3 regions of the Paenibacillus sp. M2 genome follow, and region 2 is predicted to be linked to each of the others. Evidence: a T-box and tRNA genes for the amino acid it is inferred to sense, from the RefSeq annotation. Region 2 holds a T-box; the other regions hold tRNA genes.
The links. A T-box is a leader RNA that pairs with one kind of tRNA and senses whether it is charged. The one in region 2 lies ahead of argS (arginine--tRNA ligase), so its partner is inferred to be a tRNA-Arg.
Positions count from the first base shown of each region.

Region 1 (5,164 bases), 3.5 Mb from region 2:
GGTTAAGCGGCATGCCGCCACGTCCAAGAGCCCCACCACGTCCATGGAAGAACTTCAGCTTAACGCCGTGTTCATTCCCTACAGCCGTAATAGCATTCATCGCTACACGCAGTTCCCAGTTGGCAGTAACCACGCCGCCATCCTTGTTACTGTCTGAATAACCAAGCATGATTTCATGAAGTTCATTCCTTCCTTTTACGCTTGCGCGGTATACAGGAAGGTTGAACAGCTTCTGCATAATGTCCGAAGCCGCATGTAGATCATCAATCGTTTCAAACAGTGGTACCGCTTGAAGTGTAGATACAACGTCACCGTTGTGACCTTTGGTGAATAAGCCCACTTCCTTGGCAAATACCATAACCTCCAGCAAGTCACTTGCGCCCTGCGTCATACTGATCAGGTAACTTGTGATACAGCCGGTCCCAAATTCGTTCTGGGCACGCTTAATGGTACGGAAGACATCCAGACACTCTTTGGTTCCCTCCGTGTATTGGTGATAAGGAGAAGTAAGAGGACGCGGATCATCCAGCAAACGAGCAAGCAGATCGATTTTACCGTCTTCAGTTAGACGCGCATAATCTTCTACAATGTTCATTTTCGCCAAAATCTCCGACATCGCATTTTCATGCTCCTGACTGTGCTGACGCACATCCAATGCTGCGGTATGGAAACCAAACAACTCGACTTGACGAATCATTTTGCGAATAGTTGTATCCGCTACGTAATCGGCAAAATGATGGCGCAGACTTCGATCAATAATCATCAGATCATCAATCAAATCCTGAGCACTATGATAACGGTCAGCCTGACCTAATTTGTTCTCATCCAGTACATTGTTCAACTTGGCAATCATATAGGCCAATTTGATGCGATATGGCTCTTTTTCATTTCGCCACATATCCACCTTTTTCAACGTTACACAACTACGGTCCTGCTCAATAGACTGCACCAGCTCATCCGATACGTGGATGATGTTCGTGCTGAAGCTGAGATGGCCCATAAGTTCAATCATAATCCGTTGGTATTCACGCAAAGCGAGCTTGCGTTGCATCAACAACGTCTGCCATGTTACATCTGAAGTTACCGAAGGATTTCCATCCCGGTCTCCACCGATCCAGGAACCGAACCGCAAATACGTCGGCACATGCCAGTCATGGTCAGGATAAAATTTGTTCAGGCAGCGTTCCAGCTCCTGATATACATCCGGAAGTACGTGGAACAACGTTTCATGAAAGTAATACATCCCGTTCCGCACTTCATCGAGTACAGTCGGTTTGCGGTCGCGGAGTTCATCTGTCTGCCAAAGTGTAATAACCTCATTCAGCAGTTTCTCACGCAACTGTTCACGTTCACGCAACGTCAGCGTAGGATTATCAAGTAGCATGACATCTTCGGATATCCGTTTATGGATGTCCAGAATAACCCGGCGCATGGCTTCAGTTGGGTGAGCTGTCATAACAAGTTCCAACGACAAATCGTCGAGAATCTCTTCCACCTCTGTATGAGACAGTCCACGTTCCTTAAGATCCTGTACTGCTTTCTCAATCGATCCTGGCTGCACAGCGTCCCCAGCAGAACGTTCATAATCCCGTTTACGCCGGATCCGATGGTTTTGTTCAGCAATATTAACTAATTGAAAATAAATAGCGAAAGCCCGAATAACCTGGTGACGATTGTCCGAGTCTAATTCCTGGATCATCGTTTTGAACTCTGCATAGAGTTCTGGCAGAAATTCTGCACGCAACGATTTGCTCGTTTCCCGAATCTTCTCAACGATATCTAGAAGCTCCGTGCCGCCTTGATGGACAAGAACTTCTCCGAGTATATTGCCCAGGAACCGCACGTCTCGCCGAAGCAGGTTGTTGGATTGGCTTTTGCTGGCGGTTACCATAGTTTCAGTCATGCTTATCCTCCCATCTGATCGTTCCATTCGTACACGTAAATTTGACACCTTCATAACATCATACAATAAAATGGTACGAAAATCTTTATTTTTCTATTAGAAAAAATGGGGATTATCCCCGATTTACAGCACAAAAACACGCTTTTTTATTCATTTTCTTGTTCTGCTTCAATTAATGGTCATATACTGTCGCATGATACCTTTTTCACGTACTTTAGATAAATCAAAAGTCTCATACCTATTCTTAAAAACTCATAAATATACAGTTCTTATAGATATGATCCAATGTACCTGATATTAAGGTTAAACTGCATAATTTCATTATTTGAGAACAGATGATATACAAAGAAACATGACCGGCAAAGCAAGCTTTTGTATACTTTACCACAGTGACGCAATAAATTAAAGATGTAATTATAAATTTCTTCCCACGACAAGTCTGCTTATTAGGGGAGGTTCTTATGTATATACCTAACCTACTGTAAACTTAGGGATATCTTAACAGACCATTTCTACATAATGTTCTTAGCTTTTTGGGCAGATTAATCTGTAGCTCTTACTAAAAAGGAGGAATCCAAATGATGAAAAAAGGTACAACAATTATTGCTTCCGTGCTTCTGGTGGCCGCGATGGCTGGCCCTGCTGCTGCTGATGGTCAAATGTCCAAAGGAATGGATACCAACACTAATGGATCACGTGTCCGGTCTTATCAGGACACCAACTACATGGATCGCACAAACACTAATTCCAACATGAATATGAACATGGATGGAAACTACCGCAACAATGGTGACTATCGTACCAACAGTGTTCGTGCTAACGCCACAACAACCAACCGTGACAACGGCATGGATTGGGGCTGGCTTGGTTTGCTAGGGCTGCTTGGTTTAGCGGGCATGCGTAAAAGAGTGACGGATCACAACGAACGTTAAATTGTAATCACGTCACTATACAATAGCTGCTATGTCTTAGAAGCAGCTCATCCACAGAGATAAACAGAAGAGCCAAGACCCCTTCACTATTGAAATAGGGAGGTCTTGGCTCTTTTTTTAAACAAACCTGTACTGTTTCTTACATAAAATATTATATAAAATAACTGCTAATTCTTACGTTAATAAAAATGAAAGAGCCTCTGCATCTGCAAAGGCTCTTTCATTGTATCCTGTAAGCGGGTGATGGGAATCGAACCCACGCTATTAGCTTGGAAGGCTAAAGTTCTACCATTGAACTACACCCGCATAAGCAAAAATCGGGATGACACGATTTGAACATGCGACCCCCTGGTCCCAAACCAGGTGCTCTACCAAGCTGAGCTACATCCCGATACTAAAAAATAATGGCGCGCCCTGAGAGATTCGAACTCCCGGCCTTTTGATTCGTAGTCAAACGCTCTATCCAGCTGAGCTAAGGGCGCAAAATATTGGAGCGGAAGACGGGAATCGAACCCGCGACCCTCGCCTTGGCAAGGCGATGCTCTACCGCTGAGCCACTTCCGCAAATGAAGGATGCGCGTGGAGGGACTTGAACCCCCACGTCAAAGACGCTAGATCCTAAGTCTAGTGCGTCTGCCAATTCCGCCACACGCGCATATGATGGTGAGTCATGAAGGGCTCGAACCTTCGACACCCTGATTAAAAGTCAGGTGCTCTACCAACTGAGCTAATGACTCATACTAAAATGGCTGGGGATATAGGATTTGAACCTATGCATGACGGAGTCAAAGTCCGTTGCCTTACCGCTTGGCTAATCCCCAATAAAAAATATGGTGGAGGCTGAGGGGATCGAACCCCCGACCCTCTGCTTGTAAGGCAGATGCTCTCCCAGCTGAGCTAAGCCTCCAACTATATGACCCGTAGGGGATTCGAACCCCTGTTACCTCCGTGAAAGGGAGGTGTCTTAACCCCTTGACCAACGGGCCCCATTTCCAAAGCTCTCAACCGGGATCGAACCGGTGACCTCATCCTTACCATGGATGCACTCTACCTACTGAGCTATGAGAGCGAATGGCTCCCCGAACAGGGCTCGAACCTGTGACAACTCGATTAACAGTCGAGTGCTCTACCAACTGAGCTATCAGGGAATAATATGCATTTGCAGGGCAAATGCAATTCATCGTACAACGTCCACATGCAGAGCCTGTTTTCTATGTATGATGAAAGAGTTCGCTTGGCGGCGTCCTACTCTCCCAGGACCCTGCGGTCCAAGTACCATCGGCGCTAGAGGGCTTAACGGTCGTGTTCGGGATGGGTACGTGTGGAACCCCTCCGCCATCGCCACCAAACGCATAGCTGTGCTTACATTTCAGAGATCGTTCTCTGAAAACTAGATTCGAAACGAAACATGCGAATTATCACTTGCTATTGGATAAGCCCTCGACCGATTAGTACTGGTCAGCTCCATGCATTGCTGCACTTCCACCCCCAGCCTATCTACCTCGTCGTCTTCAAGGGGTCTTACATACTGGGAAATCTCATCTTGAGGGGGGCTTCACGCTTAGATGCTTTCAGCGTTTATCCCGTCCGTACATAGCTACCCAGCGGTGCTCCTGGCGGAACAACTGGTACACCAGCGGTACGTCCATCCCGGTCCTCTCGTACTAAGGACAGCTCCTCTCAAATTTCCTACGCCCACGACAGATAGGGACCGAACTGTCTCACGACGTTCTGAACCCAGCTCGCGTACCGCTTTAATGGGCGAACAGCCCAACCCTTGGGACCTACTTCAGCCCCAGGATGCGATGAGCCGACATCGAGGTGCCAAACCTCCCCGTCGATGTGGACTCTTGGGGGAGATAAGCCTGTTATCCCCAGGGTAGCTTTTATCCGTTGAGCGATGGCCCTTCCATGCGGTACCACCGGATCACTAAGCCCGACTTTCGTCCCTGCTCGACTTGTAGGTCTCGCAGTCAAGCTCCCTTATGCCTTTGCACTCTTCGAATGATTTCCAACCATTCTGAGGGAACCTTTGGGCGCCTCCGTTACTCTTTAGGAGGCGACCGCCCCAGTCAAACTGCCCACCTGACACTGTCCCCGCACCGGATTACGGTACCAGGTTAGAACCTAGATACGATCAGGGTGGTATCCCAACGTTGCCTCCACACAAGCTGGCGCTCATGCTTCAAAGGCTCCCACCTATCCTGTACAGATCGTACCCAAATTCAATATCAAGCTGCAGTAAAGCTCCATGGGGTCTTTCCGTCTTGTCGCGGGTAACCTGCATCTTCACAGGTATTAAAATTTCACCGGATCTCTCGTTGAGACA
Region 1 covers NZ_CP169648.1:6,429,849-6,435,012, forward strand. Annotated here, with positions in the region: gene ppc (phosphoenolpyruvate carboxylase) at 1-1,903, opposite strand, end outside; gene ACETMN_RS29320 (WGxxGxxG family protein) at 2,482-2,835, shown strand; tRNA gene ACETMN_RS29325 (tRNA-Gly) at 3,071-3,141, opposite strand; tRNA gene ACETMN_RS29330 (tRNA-Pro) at 3,153-3,226, opposite strand; tRNA gene ACETMN_RS29335 (tRNA-Arg) at 3,241-3,317, opposite strand; tRNA gene ACETMN_RS29340 (tRNA-Gly) at 3,325-3,399, opposite strand; tRNA gene ACETMN_RS29345 (tRNA-Leu) at 3,410-3,490, opposite strand; tRNA gene ACETMN_RS29350 (tRNA-Lys) at 3,497-3,572, opposite strand; tRNA gene ACETMN_RS29355 (tRNA-Gln) at 3,582-3,656, opposite strand; tRNA gene ACETMN_RS29360 (tRNA-Val) at 3,667-3,742, opposite strand; tRNA gene ACETMN_RS29365 (tRNA-Glu) at 3,750-3,821, opposite strand; tRNA gene ACETMN_RS29370 (tRNA-Thr) at 3,832-3,904, opposite strand; tRNA gene ACETMN_RS29375 (tRNA-Asn) at 3,908-3,983, opposite strand; rRNA gene rrf (5S ribosomal RNA) at 4,068-4,184, opposite strand; rRNA gene ACETMN_RS29385 (23S ribosomal RNA) at 4,264-5,164, opposite strand, start outside.
Region 1: it encodes a tRNA-Arg, which carries the amino acid that the T-box ahead of argS (arginine--tRNA ligase) is inferred to sense. The anticodon was not compared.

Region 2 (5,164 bases):
TATTCATCACCATTACTCCGAGCCAAGCAGCTGCCAGAAATAACAGCATAGCCGTAACGCTGTAACTGTCGGCAATTGGGTTGGGTTTGTAAGAATAGATCAGCAGCATGGCGATGATATAAAAGATAACCGGTGCAAAATATTTCTGTGAGCGAATGTGATGCCTTAACAAATATCTGGTCAGATAGATCATTTGGCTTCTCCCCCCGCATCATCCATGGAAGAGCTTAAGTCGACAGATTCTGTGACACCTCTAAGACTCGCATGTACAGCCGGATGTTGTCCTTCCAGCAGACTTTCCATATGTAATTGACTTTCCTCCTGTTGTACAGACACAACCGAACCTCCGGATGCCAAAATTCTTTTGAGGACATCATCTGTTGATTGTTGAACTATTTTCCAATCCCACAACCAAGAATTGGATTTCTCCGAGCTTGTATTACGAACCAAAGACAGTACTCCCGGTTGTTGTACAATCGATAGATCGTTAGCCAGATCCTCTCCAGCTTTCGTCAGACTTTGAATACGTACAGCGGGTTCGCCAGCTTGTAGTATATCTTCACGACTCCAGTAGCGGAGCACGCGGCCTTTCTTCAACACAATCACCTGGTCTGCCAAACGTTCAATAAGCAACGGTTCATGACAAGCTGTAACGATGGATGTCCCTTCATCCTTCCATTGCCCCAATAAGGATACAATGCCCTCTTGAGCTGGAATATCCAAGCCAGACAACGGTTCATCCAACAGCAAGAGACCACCCGGTCCAGGTAACAGGGCCTGAATCAAATTCACTTTTTGCAATGTGCCCTTGGATAATAGGGGTAACTTCTGATCGATCGCGGTATCCAGATATAAAAGTTCACTAAGTTCTCTTATCCGCCCACGTAGTTCTTCGGGGCGAATGCCCCGAATCCGTCCCATGTCCCACAAGTACTCCCTAGATATAAAGGGTAAACGTGGCAGGCCATCTACTGCATACCCATCAGAACCCTTCATTGTGCGCTGGATCGATCCTGTATCGGGTAACAAAATACCTGCCAACATACGTAGCAACGTGCTTTTTCCCGAGCCGTTTCTGCCAACAAGCACAGCACATTCACCCTGTTTCACTTCCAGATTAATTTGATTCAGTACCTGAGCATGACCTAATCGCTTGCTCACTTGTTGAAGCAATATACCTCGGACTGATGAGTCTGGTGTAGCTTGATCCGACTTCTTGAAAATACCACGTGTACTCCATGTCATTGGGATCACATCCGTTCCGGGGCCTGCACACCTAGCAAATGTAAACTGTACGCGAGTCGTTCGGCAGTCCGTTTGGCCAATGCCACCCGGAAGGATCTTACATCAGATGACGCATCCGCAATCCGTTCGGCGTGATAGAAGCGGTTGAACGCTTGAGCGACATCTATTGTATATTTGGCAATGACCGAAGGCTCATTCCGATGAATTGCTTTTTCCAGATACTCGGGATAATCACCAAGCAGTTTCAGCAATGCCCATGAGGTATCTCCGATAAGGGATGAAGTGGTTTCTGTGTTATTCTCACCTTCCGCAAGGTTGGGTTTAGTCAATGGGTTTTCATTTTCCATACGGATCGCCTCTTCTGCCTTGGCAACCACACTTTGAATCCGAGCATGGGTGTATTGCACATAAGGTCCGGTCTCCCCTTCAAAACTCACCGCATCTTCCAGGGAGAAGTCCACATCGTTTAACCGATTATTCCGCAGATCACCGAAGACAATGGCACCTACACCAACAGCCTCAGCCACCTTCTGAGGGTTCTCCAGATTCGGGTTTTTCTCCTGAATAATCTGCAAAGCACGAGCAACTGCCTCATCCAACACTTCCTGCAAAAAGACAACTTTACCGCGGCGGGTAGACATTTTCCGTCCCTCAAAACGCATTAGGCCAAACGGGATATGTTCACACTTCGCAGACCATTCATGACCCATCCGGGATAGGACCGCAAATACCTGACGGAAATGTAACTTCTGCTCGCCTCCGACCACGTATAACAACCGATCTGCCTTCATCACATCATGACGATAAACCGCCGTAGCCAAATCCCGTGTAGGATAGATCGTTGTGCCATCTTTTTTGATAATCAGACACGGGGGCATGTTCTCATCCTCTAAGCGTACCACGAGTGCTCCGTCACTCTCTTCAAGTAAACCTTTTGTCTTGAGTTCTTCAACCACTGCGCCCATCTTGTCATTGTAAAAGCTCTCTCCCAGCGTATGGTCGAACTGTACATTCAGACGTTCATACATCCGGTTGAATTCCTTCATGCTCACTTCCACAAAGAATGCCCATAACCGCTGTGCTTCATCATCTCCTTGCTCCAGCTTGCGGAACCACTCGCGTGCCTCAATCTCCAGTGAAGGATCGTTCTCCGCCTCATCGTGGAAGCGCACGTACAGCTCCAGAGAAGTACGGATCGGGTCTGCCTGCAGCGCTTCATCATTGCCCCACCGTTTGTATGCTGCGATCTGCTTGCCAAACTGGGTTCCCCAGTCTCCCAGATGATTCACACTTACGGAGGTATAACCTGCTTCGTTATACAACCGATACAGTGCTGCACCGATTACAGTAGAACGCAAATGTCCGATTCCGAAGGGTTTTGCGATGTTAGGGGAAGACATATCAATCACAACACGCGAACCCTGACCAAGCTGAAGCTTACCAAATGCCGCATTCCCCAGTTCTTTCAGCAGATTCGGCGCGAGCTTCTCCCGATTGAAACGGATATTTACATACGGCCCGGCGGGAGTCGCTTCAATTCCAGATGCCTGTAATCCCGTTGCGAGCTCAGTTGCAATGACTGCCGGTGCTTTTTTTAATGACTTCGCCAATGCAAAACAAGGGAATGCTGCATCACCCATCTCCGCTTGTGGTGGAACTTCCAATAATCTCATAACCTCTTGTTCATTCAATCCCGTTAAAGGGGCAATATCGGCCGCAGCCTGCTTCATCAACATGTCTAACACTCCTTATCCATTCATTAGTGGCTAAAAATAAACACAAAAAAGCTCTCGTCTCTACATAAGAGACGAGAGCTGACTTAACAGTTCCCGCGGTACCACTCTAGGTGAACAGGCTGCTCTTCATATGCATCAACATGCATACCCGTAGAACCTGTTCCGCTCGATGCGTATAACGGTCGCAAGCCGGGTTACCCTCAGACAGATCTGGCCTATCCCCAATTGGGATACGTACATCTTTTCGGATAACCATCTCACGGGTGCGGTTCACTCAGGTCATGTCATACCGGCTTCCACCTCTCCCGGCTCGCTGTCATGTATGGATCTGGCTACTCTCCCGATCATTGATATTCTTCGTTTCAATTCATTGCCATCATTATACATACCACGATCAGACTTGGCAACCTGCATTAAAAATCCCCTACTGAAAGGCAACACATAGGCACATCGTCTCAGATGCTTGTGTACACTGCCTTCCCTTAGGGGACAACGGTCATTATCGGTTTTAATTATATATTCCAGTGAAATAATATTTACGCTACTGCTGCCATCAATCGGCAAGCTTCTGCACAGCTGCGGCAAGCCTCTGCACATGCTTGGCAGTGATCGTGGTTGTGTTTGCCACACTCTGCGGCGCAAGCTTCACAAGCTTTCACACACAATTCGCATATTTCAGCAATGAAATCACTTCCACGTGTCATCGCTTGTGCAGCAAAACTGCAGATCTCCGCACATTCCCGATTCAAACGAATGCAATCACGCAACATTGCCAGTTCATATTCTTTCAGACTCGATATGTAACATACGTTGCATGCATTCATGCACTCCAGGCAAGCATCGATACATTGTTGATATTGTTGTTGTGTCATTTAAAGTTACCTCCCAGGCAAAGTTTGCTATGCATCTTAATACCCAGTTCGGAGGAATATTGAATCATCTAACCTACTTTATCGCTTCCAATTCCAGTAATTGGTCACGAATGACAGTTTGGTCAAAATGTTCACCTATAAACACAGCAACATTAGGGACATCTCCCTGAGGTGTGATCTTCATGTAGTCCGATTCACGGTAGGCATACTGGAACCAGAAGCGACTCGCCGTGTCACTAAACGATAAAATGCCTTTTGCTCGATACACATCACGTGGCAATGCGGATACAAATTGTTCAAACGCCTCGCTGTTCACCGGTTGACTGAAATAATGCGTATATACCATGACATGTTCGTGTGATGCATGAGGAGCGGAATGCTCGTGACTGTGGGCATGGACAGGGCTATGGGATGCGTCAGTATTCGTATCATCGCCTTGGACTGTATGATCAGTATGTTCATGTCCATGATTGCAGCCATGTGTACCACAGGTTTCCGTATGCACATGATGCTCTTGGTGAGCTGGCTTACCTGCTTCAGAAGCTGAATCACGCACGTGTACGTCTGCCCCGCTGCGAAGCAACATATCCATCTCCACCTCACATTTGACCGTAGGGATTACAGGTGCGAAGCCATTCCATTTTGCCAAAAGCTGTTCCAGATCCTTCAGTTCCTGTGCGCTCACCCGATCCGTTTTGTTCAAGAGAAGCACAGACGCACAGCGAATCTGCTCCTGCATCAGTTTAAAGGTCTGCCCCTTCTGCTCCTGATACAAACCAGATAGATGTGCCGTATCCACAACGGTAATGAGACTTTTCAGTTCCAGTCGCATGTAGAGCGAGGTTTCCGTTACCGCATCCAGAATCTCCATTGGATTTGCCGCACCGGTTGCTTCAATAACGATCACATCCGGTGATTCCTCTTGAACGAGATCAGCAAGTTGCAATCCCAAGTCACCACGTACGGTACAACAGATACAGCCACCTAACATCTCGGTCATCGGAACGGTGGAATCCACAATCTGACCATCCAGATTGACTTCGCCTAACTCATTCATAACCACTGCGGGACGCAAACCCTGCTGTTGCCAATGTTCGATCAACTGAACAAGCAGTGTTGTTTTTCCACTTCCCAAAAAACCTGAAAGTATATATACAGGTATGGATTGTTCTTTTAAAATTGTTTCATTCATGCGTATACACCTCTCTGATTGTCCTTCTTGTAACCTAGTCTATCTATATCTAGCGAGTGTACACCATCCCGCATTCGTTATGCAATCATGTTCAATTCTTCCCCAGTACATTGCCTGAT
Region 2 covers NZ_CP169648.1:2,617,078-2,622,241, reverse strand. Annotated here, with positions in the region: gene ACETMN_RS12170 (hypothetical protein) at 1-193, opposite strand, end outside; gene ACETMN_RS12165 (ATP-binding cassette domain-containing protein) at 190-1,245, opposite strand; gene argS (arginine--tRNA ligase) at 1,251-2,981, opposite strand; T-box leader at 3,046-3,338, opposite strand; gene ACETMN_RS12155 (four-helix bundle copper-binding protein) at 3,518-3,853, opposite strand; gene ACETMN_RS12150 (CobW family GTP-binding protein) at 3,927-5,045, opposite strand.

Region 3 (5,164 bases), 3.2 Mb from region 2:
CCCGGGCGTTCAATAGCCGGTCCTGACGTAGTTCGTAAATTAACACCCAGTTCGTTGGCAATAATGTTGGCAAGTGTTGTTTTACCCAGTCCAGGTGGGCCATATAACAAAACGTGATCCAATGCCTCATTACGGAATTTGGCAGCTTCAATATATATCTTTAAATTTTCCTTCACCTGATTCTGCCCGATATATTCATTCAGATACCGGGGACGAAGACTCAACTCAACATTTTGGTCCTCCATCATCAGGTTCGCGGAAATAATCCGATCATCCATGTTCATCCCTACCTTTTTTTGCAGGCTACAGCTATATTATAATATGCAATTTGTATTATCCCGTAAACAGCATTTGCAGCGCCTTTTTCATCAACACATCAACGGAATCTGCTGTAGTAACATCCTTTTTCAATTTGAGCCATACTTTATCAAGCTCACTGTCAGTATACCCAAGTGCCTTGAGACCTTCACGTGCCTCATCCCAGGCTGAACCACTTCCCGACTCTTCCGATGGAGGAGCGAACAAACCTGTTGCATACGCTGCCGCACCAAAGCTATCCAGCTTATCCTTGAGATCCAGAATCATGCGTTGTGCAGTCTTCTTGCCGATGCCTGGCAATTTGGTCAAGAACGTAAGATTCTCCTGATAAATCGCCGTAACCACATGTTCTGGTGTACCTCCAGCGAGTATGCCCAGAGCTACTTTTGGACCGATACCGGATACTTCAATCAGTTTACGGAACAAACGCTGCTCGTCCCGGGTAACAAATCCAAACAGCAACATCGCATCCTCACGCACATGATGGTGAGTGTACACCGTAATTTCGCCTTCTTGCTTGGCAAACGCAAATGGATTCGGACAGAATACGCGATACCCTACACCATGAACATCCAGAACAATATAATCATTCTCTACATGAATGAACTGTCCTCTTAGAAAATCAATCATTTTCGCAATACCTCATTCAACTTGGAATTTAATGTATAAGAGTGTGCGTGGCACACGGCTACAGCTAATGCATCCGCTACGTCATCCGGCTTAGGAACGACCTGAAGACGCAAGAACATTTTGACCATCTCCTGTACTTGCTTCTTCTCCGCTTTACCGTACCCCACAACAGCCTGCTTGATCTGCATTGGCGTATACTCTGCAATAGGTAAACCCTTCTGCGCGGCAGCGAGTACCATAACGCCTCTCGCCTGACTGACAGACATTGCTGTTGTAACGTTCCGGTTGAAAAAAAGTTTCTCTAGCGCTACTGCGTCAGGTTTGTATTTATCAATCAATTGCACCATACCTTCATATACGTGAAGCAACCGTTCCTCTTCAGGGGTATGAGCTTCCGTCTGAATACATCCATATTGTACGGGTACCACCTTACTGCCGATTTTATCCACAAAACCAAAACCAACAATCGCAATACCCGGGTCAATTCCCAAAAAACGCAAAACCATCTCTCCCTCACAAAAGCGAACATATGTATCGTTCATTTCATTATAACAAAAGATAGACCCTGCGGCAGGAAAAACTTTGTCTAACTGATTACTCGTCTTTATTCGCGGAATTTTTACATGTTTATTCGTATTTTCAACTATTTCAGTATAAACGACAAAAGGACATCTCTTCGATGTCCTTCATCATATTCCACATATATTTGGGTGTAACGCTTGGTTCCCTAAACCATCAATGTTATTGCTATTGCCACTCATTTCACCATCGTTTCAGTACTTCACAATCTTAGTACTGTAGGTGAGGACGTTTGGATTACCCGCCATTACGGATTAAATGATGATCTTCATCCACGGCGTAGTCACTGAACGTAGAAATCACGCTATCATACTCATCCTTGTCCTGAATCCGAATCCCCTGCTGCAATTGATCCAGCACCCCTTCAGGCAAAGAACTTTCCAACGTCCCAACATCCAATTGAAAGAACGTACGAATAACCTTCTCTTTTGCTGGCTTACCCTCGTACAAATTAAGGTTCCCTACAGCATCTATGCTGATATACGCCTGCTGTTTACAAAGCGGTGAAAGATCATCTACACGTTGCTTCAAATGCAACTCATCTGATGTTCCGACGGTAGCATCCCATTCCGGATGTTGAGCAAGGAGCATCTTCAACTGCGGTCTAGCCATCTTGCCTAACTGCTCTGTCTCCACTCCGCAGATGTACTGTGTTTCCAAAACCACACTTGTCAAATGATCCGGATCAGAATCAAGTTGCTCTACTAACGCCTGAATCTCCTGTTCAGATCTTGTTTCCTGCGTAACAGGCCCCATCACACTGGTTGCCTCACTAAAATTAGTTGTCAGCAAACGCTCAATCGCCGATGAGATGGACAACCCGCTATAAGCCAATATCGTAACTGCAAGCAGAGCCGCCGTCATCCATACTGTTCGTTTCCACCGTCGCCAGCGTCTCTTGAATTGTTTTCTGAAGTTAAACGTGTTCACATGAACCCCTTCTATCACTTTTTAAACCTATTGTGACCTAAAGACTGAGGCTTTATGCACAACTAACTTATCGCTGAAGAAGGAACACACATGTGTTAGGTTAGAGAACTTGTCATAGTGAATACCGGAACCTGCATTTATAGAATCTTATATAGATAAATATAAAAAAACACTATCTAATTATAGATAGTGTTTTTAGAGATCGGGATGACACGATTTGAACATGCGACCCCCTGGTCCCAAACCAGGTGCTCTACCAAGCTGAGCTACATCCCGTTATATATACCGGCGAGAGGACTCGAACCTCCACGGTTTCCCACTCGATTTTGAGTCGAGCGCGTCTGCCATTCCGCCACGCCGGCAAATTTGAAGTTATAATGGCGCGCCCTGAGAGATTCGAACTCCCGGCCTTTTGATTCGTAGTCAAACGCTCTATCCAGCTGAGCTAAGGGCGCAAATATTGGAGCGGAAGACGGGAATCGAACCCGCGACCCTCGCCTTGGCAAGGCGATGCTCTACCGCTGAGCCACTTCCGCATACGGTATTAATAAATATAAAAATGGCGGAACCGACGGGATTCGAACCCGCGATCTCCTGCGTGACAGGCAGGCATGTTAGGCCAACTACACCACGGTTCCAGATCACTTTCTCAAAGGAAAGTATAATTGCGGGGGCAGGATTTGAACCTGCGGCCTTCGGGTTATGAGCCCGACGAGCTACCGGGCTGCTCCACCCCGCGTCGTTATAAAGTTTATATGGTGGAGGCTGAGGGGATCGAACCCCCGACCCTCTGCTTGTAAGGCAGATGCTCTCCCAGCTGAGCTAAGCCTCCAACTTATATGACCCGTAGGGGATTCGAACCCCTGTTACCTCCGTGAAAGGGAGGTGTCTTAACCCCTTGACCAACGGGCCTTAATGGCTCCCCGAACAGGGCTCGAACCTGTGACAACTCGATTAACAGTCGAGTGCTCTACCAACTGAGCTATCAGGGAATATATGCATTTGCAGTGCAAATGCAATTCATCGTACAACGTCCACATGCAGAGCCTGTTTTCTATGTATGATGAAAGAGTTCGCTTGGCGGCGTCCTACTCTCCCAGGACCCTGCGGTCCAAGTACCATCGGCGCTAGAGGGCTTAACGGTCGTGTTCGGGATGGGTACGTGTGGAACCCCTCCGCCATCGCCACCAAACGCATAGCTGTGCTTACATTTCAGAGATCGTTCTCTGAAAACTAGATTCGAAACGAAACATGCGAATTATCACTTGCTATTGGATAAGCCCTCGACCGATTAGTACTGGTCAGCTCCATGCATTGCTGCACTTCCACCCCCAGCCTATCTACCTCGTCGTCTTCAAGGGGTCTTACATACTGGGAAATCTCATCTTGAGGGGGGCTTCACGCTTAGATGCTTTCAGCGTTTATCCCGTCCGTACATAGCTACCCAGCGGTGCTCCTGGCGGAACAACTGGTACACCAGCGGTACGTCCATCCCGGTCCTCTCGTACTAAGGACAGCTCCTCTCAAATTTCCTACGCCCACGACAGATAGGGACCGAACTGTCTCACGACGTTCTGAACCCAGCTCGCGTACCGCTTTAATGGGCGAACAGCCCAACCCTTGGGACCTACTTCAGCCCCAGGATGCGATGAGCCGACATCGAGGTGCCAAACCTCCCCGTCGATGTGGACTCTTGGGGGAGATAAGCCTGTTATCCCCAGGGTAGCTTTTATCCGTTGAGCGATGGCCCTTCCATGCGGTACCACCGGATCACTAAGCCCGACTTTCGTCCCTGCTCGACTTGTAGGTCTCGCAGTCAAGCTCCCTTATGCCTTTGCACTCTTCGAATGATTTCCAACCATTCTGAGGGAACCTTTGGGCGCCTCCGTTACTCTTTAGGAGGCGACCGCCCCAGTCAAACTGCCCACCTGACACTGTCCCCGCACCGGATTACGGTACCAGGTTAGAACCTAGATACGATCAGGGTGGTATCCCAACGTTGCCTCCACACAAGCTGGCGCTCATGCTTCAAAGGCTCCCACCTATCCTGTACAGATCGTACCCAAATTCAATATCAAGCTGCAGTAAAGCTCCATGGGGTCTTTCCGTCTTGTCGCGGGTAACCTGCATCTTCACAGGTATTAAAATTTCACCGGATCTCTCGTTGAGACAGCGCCCAAGTCGTTACGCCATTCGTGCGGGTCAGAATTTACCTGACAAGGAATTTCGCTACCTTAGGACCGTTATAGTTACGGCCGCCGTTTACTGGGGCTTCGGTTCACAGCTTCGGGATTACTCCCTAACCACTCCCCTTAACCTTCCAGCACCGGGCAGGCGTCAGCCCGTATACTTCGCCTTACGGCTTCGCACAGACCTGTGTTTTTGCTAAACAGTCGCTTGGGCCTTTTCACTGCGGCCCCCTCGTGCTATTCACACTACCGGGGCACCCCTTCTCCCGAAGTTACGGGGTCATTTTGCCGAGTTCCTTAACGAGAGTTCTTCCGCGCGCCTTAGAATACTCTTCTCGCCTACCTGTGTCGGTTTGCGGTACGGGCACCTTCACCTGGCTAGAGGCTTTTCTTGGCAGTGTGAGATCATGACCTTCGCTACTATAATTTTCGCTCCCCATCACAGCTCAGCCTTACAATGTGCGGATTTGCCTACACATCAGCCTTACTGCTTAGACGGACATCCATCAGTCCGCGTC
Region 3 covers NZ_CP169648.1:5,788,439-5,793,602, forward strand. Annotated here, with positions in the region: gene ruvB (Holliday junction branch migration DNA helicase RuvB) at 1-278, opposite strand, end outside; gene ruvA (Holliday junction branch migration protein RuvA) at 334-948, opposite strand; gene ruvC (crossover junction endodeoxyribonuclease RuvC) at 945-1,448, opposite strand; gene ACETMN_RS26525 (BofC C-terminal domain-containing protein) at 1,765-2,457, opposite strand; tRNA gene ACETMN_RS26530 (tRNA-Pro) at 2,660-2,733, opposite strand; tRNA gene ACETMN_RS26535 (tRNA-Leu) at 2,741-2,819, opposite strand; tRNA gene ACETMN_RS26540 (tRNA-Arg) at 2,836-2,912, opposite strand; tRNA gene ACETMN_RS26545 (tRNA-Gly) at 2,919-2,993, opposite strand; tRNA gene ACETMN_RS26550 (tRNA-Asp) at 3,018-3,095, opposite strand; tRNA gene ACETMN_RS26555 (tRNA-Met) at 3,123-3,196, opposite strand; tRNA gene ACETMN_RS26560 (tRNA-Val) at 3,214-3,289, opposite strand; tRNA gene ACETMN_RS26565 (tRNA-Glu) at 3,298-3,369, opposite strand; tRNA gene ACETMN_RS26570 (tRNA-Asn) at 3,374-3,449, opposite strand; rRNA gene rrf (5S ribosomal RNA) at 3,533-3,649, opposite strand; rRNA gene ACETMN_RS26580 (23S ribosomal RNA) at 3,729-5,164, opposite strand, start outside.
Region 3: it encodes a tRNA-Arg, which carries the amino acid that the T-box ahead of argS (arginine--tRNA ligase) is inferred to sense. The anticodon was not compared.